One region of the Paenarthrobacter sp. GQ52 genome, then DNA from elsewhere that is predicted to be linked to it. Evidence: predicted binding sites of a transcription regulator. Region 1 holds the regulator's gene; the other holds the start of a gene.

Region 1 (4,083 bases):
GCCGGCCTTCACGTCGATATCCTGTGCGCCGTCGAAGGTGTCCAGCTGCAGCTCGGTGCCAAGTGCCGCCGCCGTCATAGGAACACTCAATGTGGCATGAAGGTCGTCGCCTTCACGCATGAACATGGAATCGTTGTTGACCCGGATTTCTACATAGAGATCACCGGCAGGACCACCGGCGGGACCTGCTTCGCCCTGCCCGGACAACTGGATGCGCGTCCCGGTTGCGACGCCTGCCGGTACCTTGATGGTGAGGGAACGGCGGCTGCGGATTCGGCCCTGTCCGTTGCACTCGTTGCAGGGGTCCTTGATGACCGTGCCGAAGCCTTCGCAGGAACCACAAGGCGCGGTGGTCATGACCTGACCGAGAATGGATCGGACAGCCCGCTGTACCTGGCCGCTACCACCGCAAATGTCGCAGCGTTCCGGGTGGGTGCCCGGGCGGCAGCAGCTGCCGTCACAGGTGGGGCAAACCACGGCAGTGTCCACTTCAAGCTTCTTGTTGACGCCGAACACGGCGTCCTTCAGGTCGATGCGGACGCTGATTAGTGCGTCCTGGCCGCGACGGACACGCGAGGCTGGTCCACCGTGGCCGCCACCGCCACCAAAGAAGGTGTCGAAGATGTCTTGGAACGCGAAACCCTGGCCGGAGTAGCCGCCACCGAAACCGTTGTCGGTGCCGTTCTCATTGCCGGTGGCATCGTAGACCCGGCGCTTCTGGGGGTCGGACAACACTTCGTAAGCGTGGGTCACGGCCTTGAACTGTTCCGCGACATCTTCACCGGGGTTTACGTCGGGGTGCAGTTTCCGCGCCAACTTGCGGTACGCCTTTTTGATCTCTTCCCCGGTGGCTTCCGGCGAGACTCCCAAAACGTCATAGTGGCTGCTCAAAGTCGGTATCTCTTCCTTGTTGTACTGCGGATGTTTCCTCGGACCGGTTTTCAGCCGCCGAGAATGCGGGAAAGGTAACGGGCCACGGCGCGTACGGCTGCCATGGTGGTGGGGTAGTCCATGCGTGTCGGACCGAGAATCCCCACCTTGGCCCCGGAGCCATAGCCGGTAGCCACGACGGACGCCTCAGCCAAGCCGTCGTACGGATTTTCGCGTCCAATGCTCACGGTGACGCCACGGGGATCATCCCCCATGTCAGACAACAACCGAAGCATGACAACTTGTTCCTCGAGTGCCTCCAGCACGGGACCGATGCTCAATGGGAAATCCACATTGGAGCGGGCCAGGTTGGCCGTTCCTGCCATCAGGATGCGCTCTTCACGGCTGGTGTCACTGAGTGATTGCAACCCCTGAGCCAACGTCTGCGCCAAGCTGCGGAGTTCCGGCGGACACAGGGCGACTACCGATGGCAGCACCTGCGGCAAAAGAGCCATCTGGGTGGCTGCGATGCTGCCGAGGAAGCGGGACCTCAGGAGCATCAGCGCCTCGTTGCTCACGTCAGAGCCGGCGTCGATGACCTTCTGCCCAACGCTGCCCGTATCCGCAATGAGGACCACAAGCACCTGCTTTGGGGCCAACAGGACGAATTCCACGTGCCGGACCAGCGCGCGATTGGAATGGGGATACTGCACCACGGCCACCTGGTTGGTCAGCTGCGACAGAAGCCTTACAGTGCGCTCCAGGATGTCATCAACATCATCCGGGCCCTCAAGCAACGAGTGGATGGCCCTGCGCTCGGCGGCCGAAAGCGGCTTGACCTGGGAAATTCGGTCAACGAATAAGCGGTAACCCTTGTCCGTTGGGATTCGGCCTGCGCTGGTGTGGGGTGCCGCGATGAGGCCTTCCTCTTCCAAGACAGCCATGTCGTTCCTGATGGTGGCACTGGAAACGCCAAGATGGTGCCGTTCCACGAGGGCCTTCGACCCAACAGGTTCCCTGGAATGCACGTAATCCTCAACGATGGCACGCAGCACCTCAAGCTTGCGCGGCTCACTCATTGCTCCACCTCCTGACGACTGCCTTGGTCCCTACGACCGGTCAACGCGGGATCTCAATCGGACCACCACACTTAGCACTCAACATGCCCAAGTGCTAACAAGTCTAGTATGAGCCACCCCGTTGCTAGCATTGAAACCTCGCGCGGCCGCCTTCGGTCCGCGCCAAAAACCAGCACAAAAGGTAGGAATCCCTTGGCTTTCGACAATTGGGGCCCGCAGGATCTGTCCGCTCCTGGCAAAAAACAGCTGCCGGAAGTGGCCGTGCAGCGGGGAATGGTCCTCGAAGACGTGCAGTCGGGCTGGGTGGGCGAAGTCACCCGTGTTGAGAAATCAGGAGGAATGCACGTTGTCTCCCTTGAAGACAGGCGCGGAAAGACCAAGTCGTTCCAGTTGGGATTCGGGTTCCTACTGGAAGGGCAGGCAATACGGCTGATGCCTCCTGCTGCCCGCTCTGCCGCGTCCGCCGCTCCTTCCACCCGGACAGCCTCCGGATCCGTTCGGGTACAGGGCCAACGCGCCCAGGTGGCCAAGGCGAGCCGCGTCTGGGTGGAAGGAAAGCACGACGCCGAGCTCGTCGAGAAGGTTTGGGGTGACGATCTCCGCGTGGAAGGCATCGTCGTGGAGCCATTGCATGGCGTTGACGACCTCAAGTCGGCCATCGCTGCCTTCAACCCCGGGCCGGGTCGCCGCCTTGGCATCTTGGTGGACCACCTTGTCCCCGGGTCCAAAGAGTCGCGCATCGCAGCCGAGGCAATGACGGTGCCCGGAGCGGCAGGAAACGTTTTGATTGTCGGCCACCCCTACGTGGACGTCTGGCAGGCCATCCGGCCAAAGGTCCTGGGCATCGAGGCTTGGCCTGCCGTACCCCGGGGGATCGATTGGAAGACAGGAATCCTCACGGCCTTCGGCTGGCCCCACGAGACCGCGGAGGACATAGGCTTGGGCTGGCAGCGGCTACTCGGGGCAGTTCGCACCTATGCCGACCTTGAAGCATCTCTCCTGGGCCGCGTTGAAGAAGTCATCGATTTCCTGACGGTTCCTTGAGCCACGGTCCATGAGCTATCAGCAACTACCGTGTCAACGGGGCGTTGGTCCCGGGAAGTACCTTGGGGCCGGTATTCTGGGACAGCAATACCGCAGCATCTTTACAGCAAAGGGAAGACACCGTGGCAGATAACGCTCCTGAAGAACCGGGCAGCGCCGCAGGCCGGCCCCAGTACCATGGCGCGCCTGCCAACGCACTCCCGTTGACGGCCAGCGAGGACAGGCAGTGGGCTACCTTGGCCCACTTTGGCGGCATCCTGGGATGCCTGCCATCCCTTCTGATCTACTTGATTTTCCGCGATCGCGGGCCGTTCACCGCGCAGGAATCCAAAGAGGCGCTGAACTTCACGTTGCCTCCCACCATCGCCGCAGTGCTGGCCAACATTCTGGTGCTGCTGCCGGTAGTGGGCAACATCTTCGCCGTGATTGCCACCGCTATCTGGGTGGCCCTCACGTGCTTCTCCGTCTCGGCGGGAATCCGCGTAAACCACGGGCAACCCCACCGTTACAAGGTCAACCTGCGCTGGATTAAGTAGCCCCCGCTTGCCCTTTCGGGCGGGCACTGCGATTAGTCCGGAAGAATCCTGCGGACCACGGCGTCGGCCAACAGCCGCCCCTTCAGCGTAAGCACAAGTCGGCCCTTGAACGCTTGGACGTGGTCCACCAGCTCGTCAGCAATCAGCCCGGCCATCGCATGGCGCCCGATTGCGTCCAAGGCATCCACGGACAGCCCCGTTCCGAGCCGCGCTTCGAGCATGATGCGCTCAACCTCACGGGTTTCGGCGTCGAGAGTTTCCCGGCCGGCAGCTGGCGAGCTTCCTGCAGCCAGCCGTCCCGCATAGGCAGTGGGGTGCTTGACGTTCCACCACCGGACACCTCCCACGTGGGAGTGCGCTCCGGGTCCGATGCCCCACCAGTCATCCCCGCGCCAGTAGGCAAGATTGTGCCGGCAGGCCTGTTCCGGCGTTCGGGACCAATTGCTGACCTCGTACCAGTTCAGGCCTGCCTGGGAGATCATTGTGTCTGCCAGCTCGTATTTAGCGGCGTGGTCGTCGTCATCGATTCCGGGGACTTCGCCGCGACGGATCTG
Region 2 (4,083 bases), on a different contig from region 1:
TGACGTACAGCTTTGACGAGGGAACAAAACGGCGGCCCCCACCAAAATGGTGAGGGCCGCCGTCGTGATGCTGTTCAGCGTGATGCCGGGCGCTGTATTGCTACAGCCGGGTGGCTTAGAAGCCGCCCATGCCGCCCATGTCGTCGCCACCAGCAGCCGGAGCGTTCTTCTCGGGCTTGTCGGCAACTACGGCCTCGGTGGTCAGGAACAGACCAGCGATGGAAGCAGCGTTCTGGAGAGCCGAGCGGGTGACCTTTACGGGGTCGTTGACGCCGGCAGCCAGAAGGTCTTCGTAGACACCCGTGGCAGCGTTCAGGCCGTGGCCCGAAGGCAGGCCGCGAACCTTGTCCACCACGACGCCCGGCTCGAGGCCAGCGTTGAAAGCGATCTGCTTCAGCGGTGCGTCAATGGCAACCTTGACGATGTTGGCACCGGTTGCCTCGTCACCCTGCAGGGTGAGGTTAGCGAATGCCTTGGCGCCTGCCTGGATGAGGGCAACGCCACCACCGGCAACGATGCCTTCTTCAACGGCAGCCTTTGCGTTGCGGACTGCGTCCTCAATGCGGTGCTTGCGTTCCTTGAGCTCAACTTCGGTTGCGGCACCGGCCTTGATGACTGCAACGCCGCCGGCCAGCTTGGCCAGGCGTTCCTGCAGCTTCTCACGGTCGTAGTCCGAGTCGGAGTTCTCGATCTCGGCGCGGATCTGGGCCACGCGGCCTGCGATCTGCTCGGCGTCGCCGGCACCTTCAACGATGGTGGTCTCGTCCTTGGTGACAACAACCTTGCGGGCGGTGCCGAGGAGTTCCAGGCCAGCGTTTTCGAGCTTGAGGCCAACTTCTTCGGAGATGACCTGGCCACCGGTGAGGATGGCGATGTCGGCCAGCTGGGCCTTGCGACGGTCACCGAAGCCCGGAGCCTTGACGGCAACGGACTTGAAGGTGCCACGGATCTTGTTGACGATCAGGGTGGCCAGGGCCTCGCCCTCGATGTCTTCGGCGATGATCAGCAGCGGCTTGTTGGACTGCATGACCTTCTCCAGAACCGTGACGAGTTCCTTCACGTTGGAGATCTTGGAGTTGACGATCAGGATATACGGGTCTTCGAGGACCGTTTCCTGGCGCTCTGCGTCAGTGACGAAGTAAGCGGAGATGTAACCCTTGTCGAAGCGCATGCCTTCGGTGAGTTCGAGCTCCAGGCCGAAGGTGTTGGATTCCTCGACCGTGATGACGCCTTCCTTGCCCACCTTGTCCAGGGCTTCGGCGATGAGGCTGCCGATTTCCGGGTCGCCGGCGGAGATGGAAGCCGTAGCTGCGATCTCTTCCTTGGTTTCGATTTCCTTGGCGGAGGCCAGCAGTTCGCTGATGACTGCCTCAACGGCCTTCTCGATACCGCGCTTGAGGGACAGCGGGTCGGCGCCGGCGGCAACGTTGCGCAGGCCTTCCTTCACCAGTGCCTGGGCGAGAACGGTTGCAGTGGTGGTACCGTCGCCAGCGACGTCATCCGTCTTCTTGGCAACTTCCTTGACCAGTTCTGCACCGATCTTCTCGTAAGGATCGTCCAGCTCGATCTCCTTGGCGATGGAAACACCATCGTTGGTGATCGTCGGGGCGCCCCACTTCTTTTCGAGGACGACGTTGCGTCCACGCGGGCCGAGGGTGACCTTGACGGCGTCTGCGAGGATGTTCAGGCCCCGCTCGAGGCCGCGGCGTGCCTCTTCATCAAATGCAATGATCTTGGCCATAACGGCGGTAGTCCTTTCGGGACAGTCGTTAAGAAGGTACCTATCAGATGGGGTGCCCGCGACGGACGGTCTTTCGCTTGGGGCCTCTGTATGCCCCGCGCTCCGGACCTCACCCCACCAAGGTGTTTCTTGATCCTCCGCCGGCCCGATGCCTGTCCGCCGCCGGGGTCAACCGGGCCGGACTTAGCAGTCGAACCATAGGAGTGCTAAATCAATAATTAGCACTCGACCGGGGAGAGTGCAAGCAGAGATGCCACTTTGCTCTATAAACAAAGGGCCTTCAGCCATGGGCTGACAGGAATGGGCGTAGACGCCGCCATCGAACTACGCGACGCGGACGCCTTCGGCTTGCGGACCCTTCTGGCCCTCCCCCAGTTCGAACTCAACCCGCTGGCCTTCTTCGAGGGCGCGGAAGCCATCCATCTGGATGGCGGACCAGTGCACAAAGACGTCGTCGCCGGATTCATCCACAGTGATGAATCCGTAGCCTTTTTCGGCGTTGAACCATTTGACGGTTCCCAAAGCCATGATGCCCACACTTTCGCAGTAGCCAAGACCGGTAGCCGGGATCTCCGTACCGGAATTAGTCCACTGTAACCACTGTCACTAGCGCCGCGCTGCCGTGGAGGGGCAGGGCACCACTTTTGTTATTGAGGCTTAACCGAGTTGGAGCATTTTAGCTCAGGAACGGGCTCAATGCCTACTGGTAGCCGGGCCCGGCCACAACCACCAGCGGCTGTTGAACCTCGGGCGTTTCCACGATCGTCTGGATGCCCAGCAAGGTGCCCAGCGCTTCCGCGTTGGCCTTCTGCTCCGGAGCGTTGTAGAAGATCACGGACGTCTGCTGTGGCAGTCCGCCCCAGTTTCCTACAGTGCTCAGCGCCCAACCGTCGCCCTGGACGAGGCCTGCCACCCGTCCGGCCAACCCTGCCGTCCCGGCGCCGTTGTAGACGGCCACAGGAGTGGCCTTGTCCACCGGAGGCGACGACGGAGTAGCGGAAGGAGATTCCGAGGGCGTCGGTTCGCTGCTGGGTTCGCTGGAAGCGGGCGGCGCACTGCTGGATTCGGTGGGCGCAGCGGACGGTGCCGCAGACGTCTGCAGCGGCGCCGGCGTCGTGGTGTTGGACGAAGCGCTGGGTGCTACCAGCCCAAGGTTGGGGAGGATGAGGAATGCCACGAGCCCGAGCACCAGGGCCACCGCCCCAACGGTCAGGACCGGCCACAGGGTGGGGCGTGCAGTCTCTTGGGCGTCGCGGTGAACGCCTTGGCGGGACGTGTTCTGCGGAACCTGGTCGAATTCGTCCTTGGCATATTTGGTCATGGTGAAGCGGTGTCCTTGCTGGTTGCTGCTGACAGATCAGCCTGGCGATTTACGCGTCGGACCCCAAGCGACGTGCAGTCCTCGCACGCTGGCGGGACGTACGTAGTCTACGCAGTCTCTTGACGAGCATGGGATCGTGGGCCAACGCATCCTCGGTGTCTATGAGCGCGTTCAGGATCTGGTAGTAGTGTGTGGCAGAGAGATCGAACAGCTCGCGGATAGCCTGTTCCTTGGCTCCGGCGTACTTCCACCATTGCCGCTCCAGCGCCAGCATCTGCTGGTCACGCTCACTCAGCGGCGAGTCACTGCGGGTCTCGGCCGCGAGGTCCTCAAGGGCAAAGCCTGTTGCCTCGGACGCCATCGGTTCCGGTGCGGGTTCTGCCACGGCACACTCCTTCGACGCTCGTTGGGGGAAAATGTCCTACCCCCATGTTACGGGCGAATAACAACGGTGTCATTCGCAAGTCGTACGGCGCGCGGGAGACAATGGCCCGGTGACTGGCGAGGATGCACTCTTTGATCTTGAACCTGCTGATACTACTGACCCGGGTTTCGCCGCCCTGCTCAAACAGCCGCTGGATGAGCTGGTGGCTCCCGATTGGGCCGATGCATTGCGCCCGGTTGAAGGCCAGCTCCGTGAAGCCTTGGACTACGTAGCGGCCCAATCGGCCAACGGCGCCCAAGTTCTGCCGTCTGCAAAGAACCTGTTGCGCGCCTTCAAACAGCCGCTGGCCGACGTCAAAGTGTTGATACTCGGCCAGGACCCCTACCCAACCCCGGGCCACGCCATCGGGTTGTCGTTCGCCGTTTCCCGCCCTACCCGACCCATTCCCCGGAGCCTCGCCAACATCTACCGCGAACTCCACGACGACCTCGGACTCCCGCCCCGCGTCCACGGCGACCTCAGCGCTTGGGCGGAGCAGGGCGTCCTGCTCCTGAACCGCGTCCTCAGCGTCGAAGCGGGAAACGCCGGCTCCCACCGCGGCAAAGGTTGGGAAGCAGTCACGACGGCGGCGGTCAC

What was found. Region 1 encodes HrcA, which represses chaperone genes, less so after heat shock. Its sites were predicted from a motif close to TTNGCACTCGNNNNNNNCGAGTGCNAA; they were not measured.
Region 2: the regulator HrcA is predicted to act here: its motif matches at 1,925-1,951, upstream of groL (chaperonin GroEL).

The regions. Positions count from the first base shown of each region.
Region 1 covers NZ_JCAXEJ010000005.1:145,719-149,801, forward strand. Annotated here, with positions in the region: gene dnaJ (molecular chaperone DnaJ) at 1-891, opposite strand, end outside; gene hrcA (heat-inducible transcriptional repressor HrcA) at 942-1,949, opposite strand; gene AC6CH8_RS09305 (DUF3097 domain-containing protein) at 2,142-2,993, shown strand; gene AC6CH8_RS09310 (DUF4870 domain-containing protein) at 3,116-3,529, shown strand; gene hemW (radical SAM family heme chaperone HemW) at 3,562-4,083, opposite strand, start outside.
Region 2 covers NZ_JCAXEJ010000001.1:111,943-116,025, reverse strand. Annotated here, with positions in the region: gene groL (chaperonin GroEL) at 116-1,741, opposite strand; gene AC6CH8_RS00535 (cold-shock protein) at 2,066-2,269, opposite strand; gene AC6CH8_RS00530 (LytR C-terminal domain-containing protein) at 2,442-3,062, opposite strand; gene AC6CH8_RS00525 (DUF3263 domain-containing protein) at 3,112-3,447, opposite strand; gene AC6CH8_RS00520 (uracil-DNA glycosylase) at 3,557-4,083, shown strand, end outside.